DNA from 3 places in the Streptomyces sp. NEAU-174 genome. Region 2 is predicted to be linked to each of the others. Evidence: riboswitches for the same ligand, from Rfam matches in the RefSeq annotation. Region 2 holds a riboswitch; each other region holds the start of a gene.
The links. Region 2 has a riboswitch for S-adenosylmethionine ahead of ACT2CW_RS05935 (glutathione S-transferase C-terminal domain-containing protein). Riboswitches for the same ligand answer to the same signal wherever they lie in the genome.

Region 1: linked by a shared signal. The riboswitch ahead of ACT2CW_RS16790 (aminotransferase class V-fold PLP-dependent enzyme) and the one ahead of ACT2CW_RS05935 (glutathione S-transferase C-terminal domain-containing protein) in region 2 are both predicted to bind S-adenosylmethionine.
Region 3: linked by a shared signal. The riboswitch ahead of thrC (threonine synthase) and the one ahead of ACT2CW_RS05935 (glutathione S-transferase C-terminal domain-containing protein) in region 2 are both predicted to bind S-adenosylmethionine.

The regions. Positions count from the first base shown of each region.
Region 1 is NZ_JBQTCE010000005.1:246,028-250,443, forward strand. It holds gene ACT2CW_RS16790 (aminotransferase class V-fold PLP-dependent enzyme) at 101-1,501, opposite strand; SAM riboswitch class IV at 1,707-1,825, opposite strand; gene trpD (anthranilate phosphoribosyltransferase) at 1,941-3,014, opposite strand; gene qcrB (cytochrome bc1 complex cytochrome b subunit) at 3,192-4,416, opposite strand, start outside.
Region 2 is NZ_JBQTCE010000002.1:228,033-232,448, forward strand. It holds gene ACT2CW_RS05925 (Fpg/Nei family DNA glycosylase) at 1-782, opposite strand, end outside; gene ACT2CW_RS05930 (PP2C family protein-serine/threonine phosphatase) at 868-2,016, shown strand; SAM riboswitch class IV at 2,150-2,296, shown strand; gene ACT2CW_RS05935 (glutathione S-transferase C-terminal domain-containing protein) at 2,641-3,486, shown strand; partial or broken gene ACT2CW_RS05940 (transposase) at 3,607-3,809, shown strand; gene ACT2CW_RS05945 (effector-associated constant component EACC1) at 3,968-4,399, shown strand; gene ACT2CW_RS05950 (caspase, EACC1-associated type) at 4,396-4,416, shown strand, end outside.
Region 3 is NZ_JBQTCE010000001.1:263,940-268,355, reverse strand. It holds gene ACT2CW_RS01115 (alpha,alpha-trehalose-phosphate synthase (UDP-forming)) at 1-608, opposite strand, end outside; gene ACT2CW_RS01110 (glucosyl-3-phosphoglycerate synthase) at 792-1,739, opposite strand; SAM riboswitch class I at 1,939-2,080, shown strand; gene thrC (threonine synthase) at 2,099-3,391, shown strand; gene ACT2CW_RS01100 (MoaD/ThiS family protein) at 3,388-3,666, shown strand; gene ACT2CW_RS01095 (cold-shock protein) at 4,075-4,281, shown strand.

The DNA of each region.
Region 1 (4,416 bases), on a different contig from region 2:
GTTGTGGGAAGGGGCGGGGAGGGGAAAGATCCGCCGGGCACCCCGCTGGGCCCGGCGCTCCCGAACTCTTGGCCCAGGGGCCCACGAGGCCCGTTGGGCCTCAGCCGCGGTCCGGGACGCAGCGGCCCTCCTCCGTGCGGTAGCTCCACCGGGCGCCGTCGCGCACCAGCTCCTTCACGGCACCCACGAACCGCTCCACATGCTCATCCGGCGTGCCCGCCCCGAAGCTGACCCGGATCGCGTTCAGCGACCGCTCCCCCGGCGCGGCCTCCGGCGCGCCGCACTCGCCCGGCTCGTCGGGCTCACTGTCCAGCAGGGTGCGGACCAGCGGATGGGCGCAGAACAGACCGTCGCGTACGCCGATGCCGTACTCCGCGGAGAGCGCCGCCGCGAAGTGGGAGCTGTTCCAGCCCTCCACCACGAACGACAGCACACCGACCCGGGGCGCGTCGTCGCCGAACAGCGAGAGCACCCGCACCTCGGGCACCTCGGCCAGCCCCGCCCGCACCTTCTCGATCAGCTGCCGCTCACGGGCGACCAGGCCCTCGAAACCGGCCTCGGTCAGCGCCTTGCACGCCGACGCGATCGCGTAGACCCCGATGACGTTCGGCGAGCCCGCCTCGTGCCGGGCGGCGGTGGTGTGCCACTCGACGTCGACGCCGCCGTCCTCCCTGCGCGTGACCTTACGGCTGGCGCCGCCGCCCGCCAGATACGGCCGGGCCTCCCGCAGCCAGTCCGCCCGCCCGGCCAGCACCCCGGCCCCGAAGGGCGCGTACAGCTTGTGCCCGGAGAAGGCCACCCAGTCCACGTCCGCCTCCGCGATGTCCACGGGGTGGTGCGGGGCCAGCTGCGCGGCGTCCAGGACGATACGGGCGCCGTGGGCGTGCGCGGCCGCGGCCAGCTCCCGCACCGGCCACAGCTCACCGGTCACATTGGACGCGCCGGTCACGCACACCAGCGCCGGGCCCCCGGCACGCCCCGCGAGCGCCTTCTCCAGCGTCTCCACCGCCTGCCGCGGGGAGCGCGGGGCGCTCAGGTAGCGGACGGTGACGTCCTCCCGCTGCTCCCACGGCAGCAGCGAGGCGTGGTGCTCGGTCTCGAAGACGAAGACCTCGGTGCCCCGGGGCGCCACGGCGGCCAGGAGGTTGAGCGAATCGGTGGTGGAGCGGGTGAAGACGACCTGGTCGTCCTCGCGGCAGCCCAGGAAGGCGGCGACGTCCTTACGGCTGTTCTCGAAGAGGTCGGTGGACAACTGCGAGAGGTAGCCCGCCCCGCGGTGCACGCTGCCGTAGTACGGCGCGTAGGCGGCGATGTCGTCCCAGACCCGCCGCAGCGCGGGGGCGCTGGCGGCGTAGTCGAGCGCCGCGTAGGTCACCTCACCGCCGGTGACCAGGGGCACCAGGACATCGCTGCCCAGCACGGGCAGCGGCTCACAGGCGGCGACAGCGGAGGTGGTGGCAGTAGCGGTGGCGGTGGTGGTGGCAGCAGGGCGCGCGGACATGGCGAAGTCTCCCGAAGGGGTCGGATGAATGCGTGACGCGCCGGAAACGGCGGCGGCGACGAGCCGGCCGTAAGGGCGCGGAAAATCGCTCGACGCACGGCCGTACCGCGCGGAGCGCACTGAGGAGAGACGGGGCCGCTCGGCCCTAACGCATTCGCTGCATCACGGAAGAACTCCCTCGACCACCAGGACCCCTAGTGCGAGGGGTCCGCGCTTGCCGCCGGCCTCGCTGCCTGGCGGCCTGGTCATCACCCGGGGCACCCCGCCACGGACGGAGGGTTGCCGGACAGCGGGCCGGGGCCGTAGTCGCTGTCGCTCGTGACCTGGGCAGGAGTATGCCATGTCGGACGCCGGCGCCCATGCCCTGTCCACATCCCGGACAGAACATGGGCGCCGTAAGAGAGCAGCCCGCCGCAGGCGCCAAGGCCCGCCGGACCCCCTACGCGTGGGTGGCCCGGACCCACCGCTCCAGGACGTCACGCGCCGCCCCCGAGTCGATCGACTCGGCGGCCCGCGCCACACCCGCCCCGATCCGGTCCGTCAGCGGCTTGTCCCCCGGCTCCCGCTCGAGCGCCACCAGCGCCGCCGCCGAGTTCAGCAGCACCGCGTCCCGGACCGGGCCCCGCTCGCCCGCCAGCAGCCGGCGGGCCACATCGGCGTTGTACGAGGCGTCCGCGCCCCGCAGGGCCTCCACGGGGGCCCGCTCGACGCCCACGTCCCGGGGGTCGAAGGTCTCCTGGCGCACGGCGCCGTCCCGGACCTCCCACACCTGGGAGGTCGTGGTCACCGTGAGCTCGTCCAGCCCGTCGTCGCCCCGGACGACCAGCGCGGAGGAGCCGCGCTCGGCCAGCACCCCGGCGATGATGGGCGCCATACGGGCGTCGGCGACCCCGGTCGCCTGGGAGGTGACCTTCGCCGGGTTGGTCAGCGGGCCGAGCAGGTTGAACGGGGTGGCGACGCCCAGCTCGCGGCGGGCCGAGGCGACATGCCGCAGCGACGGGTGGAACTTCACCGCGAAGCAGAAGGTGATCCCCGCCTCCTCGGCGACCTCGACCACCCGCTCGGGGGTGATGTCCAGATTGACGCCGAGCTTCTCCAGCACGTCGGAGGCGCCGCTGGCGGAGGACGCGGCGCGGTTGCCGTGCTTGACCACCCGCGCGCCGGTACCGGCGACGACCAGCGCGGACATGGTGGAGATGTTGACGGTCCTGGCGCGATCGCCGCCGGTGCCCACGATGTCCACGGTCGCCCCCGGCACCTCGATCACCCGGGCGTGCTCGTACATGGCCCGCACCAGACCGGCCACCTCGGAGACCGTCTCGCCCTTGGCGCGCAGCGCGATCGCGAACCCGGCGATCTGGGCGTCGGTGGCCTCGCCCCGCATGATCCGGTCCATGGCCCAGGCGGTGTCCTCGGCATCGAGGTCCCGGCCGGCGATCAGCGAGCTCAGTACGTCCGGCCAGGTGCGGGCCGTCGCGGTGCTGTCGCCTCCGGCGGGGGTCACAACGTCCATGGTCCGCTCCTGGATCCGTGGGGGTGGGCAGGGAAGGGGTCCGCGCACTTCAGCGGCCCGCCGCAAGCCTATCGGCCGCACGGCCGGGGCCCCGGCCGGACCGTGCGGTCCGGGCCGGGGCCCTGGTCTGTGGCGTAGCTGTATGGAGAAACCGGTCGCTGAGGGGTTACCGGGAGATCAGTGGTGGCCGTGGCCGCTGGTGATCTCGTGGTACTCCTCGCGGGTCGGCTTCGGAATGACGTTGTCCCCGCCGTAGTAGCCCTTGGAGAGCTTCGAACGGAGCTTCTGGGAACGCTTTATCTTCCGCTTGACCCCGTTCTCGTCGACCTCCGGGCCGATCTCGTAGGGCTCGGGCTGCTCATGCTGGGTGAGGATGTGCAGCTGCTCCTGCGCGAGCGGCTCGTGGACCTCGATGAACTCACCGTGCGGCAGCCGCTTGATGATGCCGGTCTCGCGGCCGTGCAGCACCTTGTCCTTGTCCCGCCGCTGGAGGCCGAGGCAGATCCGCTTGGTGGCGATGAACGCCAGGACCGGGCCGACGAAGAAGGCGATCCGCACGAACCACGTGATCGAGTTGATCGACAGGTGGAAGTGGGTGGCCCACAGGTCGTTACCGCCACCGACCAGCATCACGAAGTACGCGGTGATCCAGGCGACACCGAACGCGGTACGCGTCGGGGCGTTGCGCGGGCGGTCCAGGATGTGGTGCTCACGCTTGTCGCCGGTGATCCAGGACTCGATGAACGGGTAGAGCCCGATCGCGAACAGGACCAGCGGGAAGAGCACGATCGGGATGAACACGCCCAGGACGAGCGTGTGGCCCCAGGCGGTGATCTCCCAGCCCGGCATCACACGGACCAGACCCTCGGCGAAGCCCATGTACCAGTCGGGCTGGGCGCCGGTGGACACCTGGTCGGGCCGGTAGGGGCCGATGGTCCAGATCGGGTTGATGGTCGCGACCGCGGAGAGGACCGCGATCACACCGAAGACCAGGAAGAAGAAGCCGCCCGCCTTGGCCATGTAGACCGGCAGCAGAGGCATGCCGACGACGTTCTTCTCGGTCTTTCCGGCCCCGGGGTACTGCGTGTGCTTGTGGTAGAAGACCAGGATCAGGTGCGCCACCAGCAGGCCGAGCATGATGCCCGGCAGCAGCAGGACGTGGACCGGGTAGAGCCTCGCGATGAGGTCCGTCCCCGGGAACTCGCCGCCGAAGACGAACATCGAGATGTAGGTGCCGACCACCGGGATCGACAGGAACACACCCTCGATGAACCGCAGACCGGTGCCGGAGAGCAGGTCGTCGGGGAGCGAGTAGCCGGTGAAGCCGGTCAGCATGCCGAGGAAGAACAGCAGGAAGCCGAACAGCCAGTTGATCTCACGCGGCTTGCGGAACGCACCGGTG
Region 2 (4,416 bases):
TCCTCCCGCTGGCAGTGCGGGCACCACAGACTCGTCCGCCCGGAGATCCGGCCGCGGCGCAGCGGATTGCCGCAGCGGGGACAGTGCGGATCCGGATCGTCGCGCCGCCCGGTGAGCCAGTCCGGGTCGTCCGGCACCCGCCCCGCCCGCACCGAGGCGCGCAGCACCTCGCGCAGCGCGCTGTGCAGCCCATCGCGCTCGCCGTCGGTCAGCGCGTTCACCGGCCGCTGCGGATGGATCCGGGCGTGCCACAGGATCTCGTCGCCGAGCAGATTGCCGAGTCCGGCGATCACGGCCTGGTCGGTCAGGGTGGCCTTGACGCGTCCGCGCCGCCCCTCCAGCAGCCGGTCCAGCTCGGCCCGGCTCAGCGAGAGCGCGTCCGGGCCCTGGTCGCCGATGATCCGGTCGATGTCGTCGTCGGTGGCGGCGAGCCAGATGCCCTTGAGTTTGCGCTGGTCCTCGTAGCCGAGGCGGTGGCCGTCGTCGAGGTCGAAGGCGACGCGCTGGAACCGGCCGGCCGGTTCGGAGTCCGCCCCGCAGACCAGCCGCCCGGTCATGCCGAAGTGGAGCACGACGGTGGGCCCGTCGGTGGGGGCGATCAGCCACTTGCCATGGCGGCGCGGTGCCGCGAAGCGGCGGCCCTTGAGGTCGCGCTTCAGCCGCTGCGCGGTCACCCCGTGCAGCACCCCCGGGTCGGCCACCTCCGCCCGCTCGACGCGGCGGCCCTGGGCGCAGGAGGCGAGCGTCCGCCGGAACCCCTCGACATCCGGAAGTTCGGGCATAGCGTCAGGCTACGCCCGGGGCTTCCGTCGCGCGCTGTGGAGAGCGCCCCCGTTCGGGGGTCTTCATCGGATAAAGTACCCAATTATGCGATTCATGCGCGCCACCCCTGGGGTGAGCGGTCGCAGCCAGACCCTGTTCGCGATCACACGGTGTCTGCCGTTCCTGGTCCTGGCGGCGGTACTCGGCATCGAGCTCTCCCCCGCGCACACCCTCTACACCGGCCCCCTGCTCTCCCCGGCGCCGGCGCTGGCGGCGGTGACCATGGGGCCGGTCGGCACCGGCGGGGTGGCGGTCCTGGCGGGCGTGGTCAGCGCGATCACCGCCATCCACAACGACGCCTGGGGCACCCCGCAGCTGTACACCAATCTGCTGGCCCTGCTGGTGGTGGCGGTGGCGAGCGTGGCGACCTGCGCGGTGCGGGTGCGCCGGGACCGCGAACTGGCCCATATCCGCCGGATCGCCGAGGTGTCCCAGAACGTGGTGCTGCGGCCGCTGCCCGCCCGGATGGGCGTGGTGAACACCGCCAGCGTCTATCTGGCGGCCGAGCGCGGTGCGCAGATCGGCGGGGACCTCTACGAGGCGATGTGCACCCGCTACGGAGTGCGGCTGATCGTCGGCGATGTGCGGGGAAAAGGGCTGGCCGCGGTGCGGTCCGCCGCGGCCGTCGTGGGCGCCTTCCGGGAGGCGGTGCACTACGAGCAGGACCTCGCCGAGGTGATGCACCGCTGTGCGGCCGCGCTGGCGCGCGAGTACGAGCTGCTGGACCGCTCCCAGCTACAGGATCCGCGGGAGCTGGATGAGCAGTTCGTCACCGTGCTCCTCGCCCAAGTGGTGACGGACGATTCGCTGGTGCAGCTGGTCAACCGCGGCCATCCGCCGCCCCTGGTGATGCACGAGGGCGAGGTGCGCTCCCTGGACCCGGCGCGCCCGCTGCCGCCGCTCGGCCTCGAGGAGTTCCTCGGCCCTCCCGCGATCGGCGTCGAGACCTTTCCGTTCCTGCCCGGTGACCGGCTGTTGCTGCACACCGACGGGGTGATCGAGGCCCGCAACGACTGCGACGAGTTCTTTCCGCTGCACCGGGCCATGGAGACGCTGGACTGCGCCACCCCGTCCGAGTACCTGGACGGGCTGCGCCACGCCCTGGTCCGGCACACCGAGGGACGGCTGACGGACGACGCGGCCATGGTCCTCATCGAGCGGGACACCGGCGGCGCGGACCGGCCGTTCCGCTGAGCCGGTTGAGCCGGTTGAGCCACCTGTGAGGCCGTTGTGCCAAGGCGCCGTACATCCGCCGTACGGTCGGCCGGTGTTGGCCGCTCCGGCATGGGTTGACGCCCTCGCGGAGCGCGACGACACTGTCAGGGACGGTCACGATTGTCAGCGCCCACCGTGCGGAACCCCCGCTCAGGTGGGTCATCGGCCCCGGCTCGTTGACAGGCAACCCTTCTCCCGCGACGGGGTGCCCCCGGGTGACGACCAGGTTCCGTCGGCGTGGACGGGACAAGCGCGGTCTCGCTGCCCCGCGAGCCCCCGATGATGGGATCGGTGGAGATGCCCAGGACCGACAGCCACGGGGACGGCGTCCGCCGGCGTCCCCGTCCGTTGTCCCCGCTCCGCCGGCTCCGCCTCCTGACCAGACGGCTGCACATCGATCTGCTGCGCATCTGTAGCGCCTCCAGTCCAGCTCTCTGAGTCGGCCCGAGTCGACACGGTCACCGAGCGCGGTCCCGCGCGCCGGGGTCGGGTGTGTCCCGGCCCCGCCCGGCGGGTGCCCCGCGCGGGCTTCCCCTCCGTCGTGCCACCGGCGCCGCCCTCGACCGGCGGTGGCCGGGGCTTCCGTCACTGCCTTGGAGAGCCATGTCCGAGACGTTTCCGGTCAGTTCAGGTCCTGCCGCTCTTCTCGACCCCGACCCCTGCTCACCCCGCCCCCGGATCGCCCCGCCCGCGCCCCCGCACCGCTTCCGCAGCCGCATCGGCGTCGACCTCGCCGGTGGCTTCTATCCGGTGCCGCATCGCTATCGGCTCTACCTCTCCGCGAACTGTCCGCTCTCACTGCGCGTCTCCATCACCCTCGATCTGCTCGGGCTGCGGGACACCGTGGCCACCACCCTCGTCGGGCTCCCGCAGGACACCCCCGAGGCGTACGCCGCGCTCCGCGGGGCCTACGAGGCCACCTGGCACCGCTACAGCGGACCGGTGGACGCGCCCGCGCTGTGCGACGGCTGGACCGGACGTGTCGTCAGCAATCACACGCCCGACATCCTGCGCGACCTCGCCGGCCATCTGAGCGACGACAGCGGGACCGGACGCCCCCGGCTGCGCCCGGCGGCCCTCGCCACGGACATCGACGCCCTCCGGGACCTGCTCGACGCGGACATCACCGACGCCGCCCGGCAGGCCGGGACGGCCGCCGAGGCGGAGTGCCGGGACGCGGCGCTGGAGAGGCTGCTGACCGCCCTCGGCCGGCTCGACCGCGGGCTGACGGCCGCGCCGTACGCCCTGGGCGAGGAGCTGACCGCCGCCGATGTGGACCTGTGGGTGGCCCTGGTCCAACTCGACACCGAGCACCGGCCCCTGCTGGACGCCGACGCGGCCGACCGGGTCTCCCGCCATGGGCGGCTGCGCGCCTACGTGCGGCGGCTGCACGCCCACCCGGCGTTCCACACCACGCTTCCGGAGGCCGGCCTGGCCGAGGCGCCTTGAGAGGGGGTCGTGCTCCGAGAGGGAGGCATGTGGGTTGATGAGCGATTTGCCGTCACCTGAATGTGTCGGACTGCGGCATCCCCGCCGGTCGGCGGGGATGGGCGTGCTGGGCTGAACACCGTGAGCGAACGCAAGCCCTACCAGACGCACTGATCGAGCCGGTGATCGCCGCGCGGCAGGCCGCACACCAATCGGTCAGCGGCCACCAGGGCCGGTACGAGATGCGGGAGATCGTCGATGCGCTCCTCTACCAGGGCCGCACCGGCTGCCAGTGGGACCTGCTTCCGCACGACCTGCCGCCGCGTGGCGCGGTGATGTACTACCTCACCAAGTTGGGAATGCGCGGCGGAAGGCGGATCCGCGCCGCTGCGTGCGCGGCAGGTGTGCGAGGCGATGGACCTGGAGATCGCCCCCACACCAAGCGCATCTCATGCTGCATTATTCCTATCGTGGACGCGCGAGGCGACGACGGGAGGGCTCGATGCAGGTCGGCATCACGGTTGAGTCGATGGGCAAGGAGGAGGTACTCCTCGACCTGTATCGGTGGCTTCGGGAGGATCAGGACATTCTCCGGCAAGACCATGTCAGTCTGGGTTCCGCGGTGCCGTCCGCCGGCACCATGGGTGCCGTCGAGATCATCAACCTCGTCGTCGGGCATGGTTTGACGGCGCTGAACGTGGCCTTGGCCTACGCGGCCTGGCGCGGCGCGCGTCCTACCGCTCCCGCCGTTACGGTGACGTTCCCCGGTGGTTCCCTCACCCTGCACGATGCGTCGCAGGAGACGATCCAGCGTGTCGTCGAGCAGCTGACCGCGGCAGCTTCGCGAACCACCACCTCCGGCCCTGAGACAGATCCCCGCCCCGCTGGGGAGGGGCAGGACGGCGGCAGCAGTCTTCCGAACGGCAGTCGATGAGCCTGCCGGACCCCGCA
Region 3 (4,416 bases), on a different contig from region 2:
CGCAGCACACCCGCCGCGACGTCGTCCGGCAGCAGCCGGTAGTAGTCCGGTGGGGCCCACGGGGTGTGGGAGAAGTGACCGATCCGCAGATCGGGGCGGCGCTCGCGGAGCATCGCGGGCACCAGCGCCAAGTGGTAGTCCTGCACCAGGACGACGGCCTCGTCCACCGCCTCCTGGGCAAGCGCGTCCGCGAAGGCCGCGTTATAGCTCTCGTAGGCCGCCCACTGCTCGGCGAACTCCGCGTCGAAGACCGGCTCGACCGGGGTCTGGTAGAGCAGATGGTGGACGAACCACAGCACCGAATTGGCCACGCCGTTGTACGCGGCGGCGAAGACGTCCGGCGCGATGTCGAGCATCCGCACCTGCTGGCCGCCGGTGTCACCGGGGTTCAGATGGCTGTCCCCGGCCCGCCGCGCCGCCTCGCGGTCGCCCTCGCCGAGCGCCGCGCACACCCACACCCCGCCCGACTCGGGGCCGATCGCGCTGAGCCCGGAGACCAGCCCGCCACCGCCGCGCCGGGCGGTGAGCGAGCCGTCCTCGCCCAGGGTGTACGAGACCGGGCCGCGGTTGGACGCGACCAGGATCGGGGCGGTGCGCGGAACTGCCATGTCGCGAGCCTAGCCAGGCGCGGCCCCGCGCAAACGTACGTACGGTTTCTTGCCCCGTAGGTGCTATTCCGGTTCCCGGTTCCAGCCACGTGAGCGCCGAGACGCACGGCGTCACGCCACGTGTCACGCCGTGCGTCACGCCGCGCGTCACCCCGTGCGTCACGCCACGCGTCACCCCGTGCGTTACGCCGCGCGCCGCGCCGTGTACTCCGGGACCTCGACCATCGGCGGCCGCTCCTCGGTGTCCACCGCCGTGGTGCGCGGCTCGAAGCCGTTCTCGCCCCGGTCGAACTGGGTCAGCCGCGGCCGCACCAAGTGGCCCCTGGCCAGCCGCAGCTGTGCGGTGCGGTAGATCGCGGCCGCCATCCGGCCGAGCGCCTGCCCGTCCTGGTGGCGGTGTTTGCGTACCCCGATGTCCACCTGGCCGAGCGCGTCGAGCCCCACCGTGTGCAGCGCGTCCACCAGCAGCCCGAGCTCGACGCCGTAGCCGACCGGGAAGGGCAGCCGCTCCAGCAGCGAGCGGCGCGCCGCGTACTCCCCGCCCAGCGGCTGGACGAATCCGGCCAGCTGGGGCCAGTGCAGATTCAGCAGCGGGCGGGCGACCAGCTCGGTGACCCGGCCGCCCTGGCCCGCCAGCTCGCCGAGCGGGCGGTCGTACATGCCCTTCACCAGGTGCAGCGTGGGGTCGGTCAGCAGCGGACCGACGATCCCCGAGACAAAGCGCGGTTCGAATTCCCGCAGGTCGGCGTCGATGAAGCAGACGATGTCGCCGCTGGTGGCCAGCAGGGACCGCCACAGCACCTCGCCCTTGCCGGGCAGCGCGGGCAGCCGGGGCAGCAGCGAGTCGCGGGGGACGACGGTGGCGCCCGCCGCCGCGGCGACCTCGGCGGTGCGGTCCGTGGAACCGGAGTCCAGCACCACCAGCTCATCCACCAGCGACATCGCCTCGCCCATCAGCTCACGCCGGATCGTGTCGGCGATCTCGCCGACCGTGGCCTCCTCGTTCAGGGCGGGCAGGACCACGCTCACCGTCGTCGCCGCGGACCGCTTCGCGGCCAGCAGGCGATCCAGCGGACGGTCGTCGGCAGACCAGGAGCGGCGCTTCAGCCAGCGCTCCACCTCATCCAGCACCTGTGTCTCTCCCCTGCTGTGGTCGCTGTGACCCATCTCGCGCATCGGACGGCTACCTCAACCATCCGGGCCTTCGGTTACAGTCTTGAACAACGCACATGGCCGTCGTATGTCGGGGTCGACCTCGACGTTTACCGAGGTACCGACGTACCGACGACGCTGGTGCCGACAAACGCCCCGGGTCCGCCCGGCGCCATACCGCTCATCCAGAGGGGCAGAGGGAACGGCCCGTTGAAGCCCCGGCAACCCTCCAGCTGATCTCGCATTCCGCAGCGAGGCTCCCAGCTCGGGAAGGTGCCAATTCCGTCTCGTGGCGAAATGCGTCGCGAGGAAGATGAGGAGAAAGGGCCTCGCCATCCATGGCTGTGCAGTCAGTAGAAAGCTCAACGACCTCCTCCACCTCCGGTGCCTTCGGCCCCGCCGTCGCATTGTCCTGCCGGGAGTGCGGTGAGCGCTTCGAGCTGGGGCCGATCTTCGCGTGTGAGGCCTGTTTCGGGCCCCTCGAGATCGCGTACGAGCTCCCGGCCGGCGACCCGGAGGGGCTGCGCCGACAGATCGAGGCCGGTCCGAACAGCATCTGGCGCTATGCCCCGCTGCTGCCCGTCCCCGCGGACGTGGCGCAGCTGCCGAGCCTGAACCCCGGCTTCACCCAGTTGGTCAAGGCCGACCACCTCGCCCGTGAGCTCGGCGTCACCGGTGAGCTGCACATCAAGGACGACTCCGGGAACCCGACCCACTCCTTCAAGGACCGGGTCGTCGCCATCGCCGTCCAGGCCGCCCGCACCTTCGGCTTCACCACCCTCTCCTGCTCCTCCACCGGCAACCTCGCCGGCGCGGTGGGCGCCGCGGCCGCCCGCGCGGGCTTCCGCTCCTGCGTCTTCATCCCGCACGACCTGGAGGCGGGCAAGGTCGTCATGGCCGCGGTCTACGGCGGTGAGCTGGTCGGCATCGAGGGCACCTACGACGACGTCAACCGCTTTTGCAGCGAGCTGATTGGCGACCCCGCGGGCGAGGGCTGGGGCTTCGTCAACGTCAATCTGCGGCCGTACTACGGCGAGGGCTCCAAGACCCTGGCGTACGAGATCTGCGAGCAGCTCGGCTGGCGGCTGCCGGACCAGATCGTCATCCCGATCGCCTCCGGCTCCCAGCTCACCAAGATCGACAAGGGGCTGAAGGAGCTGATCGCGATCGGGCTGGTCGAGGACCGGCCCTACAAGATCTTCGGCGCCCAGGCCGAGGGCTGCTCCCCGGTCTCCGCCGCCTTCAAGGCCGGCCATGACGTCGTACGGCCGCAGAAGCCGCGGACCATCGCCAAGTCGCTGGCCATCGGCAACCCCGCGGACGGCCCGTACGTCCTGGACATCGCCCGCCGTACGGGCGGCGCGGTGGAGGACGTGAACGACGAGCAGATCGTCGACGCCATCAAGCTGCTGGCCCGCACCGAGGGGATCTTCGCGGAGACCGCGGGCGGCGTGACCGTCGGCGTGACCAAGAAGCTGATCGAGGACGGTCTGCTCGACCCGTCCCTGACGACCGTCGTGCTCAACACCGGCGACGGCCTCAAGACCCTCGACGCGGTGGCCCCCACCACGGGTCCCTCCGCCATCATCCGACCCACCCTTGACTCGTTCCGAGAGGCTGGCCTCGCATGAGCGTCAACGTCCGAATCCCGACCATCCTCCGCACCTACACCGGCGGTCAGGCAGAGGTCCCGGCCGAGGGCGCGACCCTCGCCGAGGTCCTGGCGGACCTGGAGAAGAACCACGCGGGCATCTCGGCGCGCGTCCTGGACGACACCGGCAAGCTCCGCCGCTTCGTGAACGTCTACGTCAACGACGACGACGTCCGCTTCGCCGACGGCCTGGCCACGGCGACCCCGGACGGCGCCGGGATCTCGATCATCCCGGCGGTCGCGGGCGGCTGCTGACCCCGCGCCCCCCTCCTCACCTTTGGCATCGCCCCGTCCGGGGACAACCGGACGGGGCGATTCCGTGTGTGGAATCGCGATACAGTTGCCCGGATTCCCCGACGGCTCCGGGGTCGGAGCCACATATGAGAACTCGTCAAGTTGTGCGTAAAGTGTGAGCGCGAATTGTCGGGTTGGTTCCTTATGTCCGGCCCGGCTTGCCCGAACTTCACATAATTTCTCACTTTTAACCGTTCGACCGTGCCCAGAATTCTCGTCCGATTGACCTGTTGCAGAGGGCGTTGGGACGGATACATTCAGCGGCGGTCGACGCGTTCCGGCGCACACCCCCCACATCCGGGGGGTGAGGTCTGACCCGGGTCCGCGGAGTGCGGTCCTGCGCAAGGGCCAGCAATAGGGGAGTTAGGAATGGCTCAGGGCACCGTCAAGTGGTTCAACGCGGAGAAGGGGTACGGCTTCATCGCGGTCGACGGTGGTGCGGACGTGTTCGTCCACTACAGCGCGATCCAGATGGACGGGTACCGCACCCTCGAGGAAGGCCAGCGGGTCGAGTTCGAGATCTCGCAGGGTCAGAAGGGCCCGCAGGCCGACATGGTCCGCGTGGCCGTAGGCTGACGCGCCGACGCGACGCAGCTGAAACGAACAAATCTGAAGGGTCCGTGCCCCGAACAGGGTACGGACCCTTCGGCGTGCCCGGGTCGCTGGGGTCTGTACGCCCTTCGGGCGCTTGCGCCCACCCGTCGCCCGACC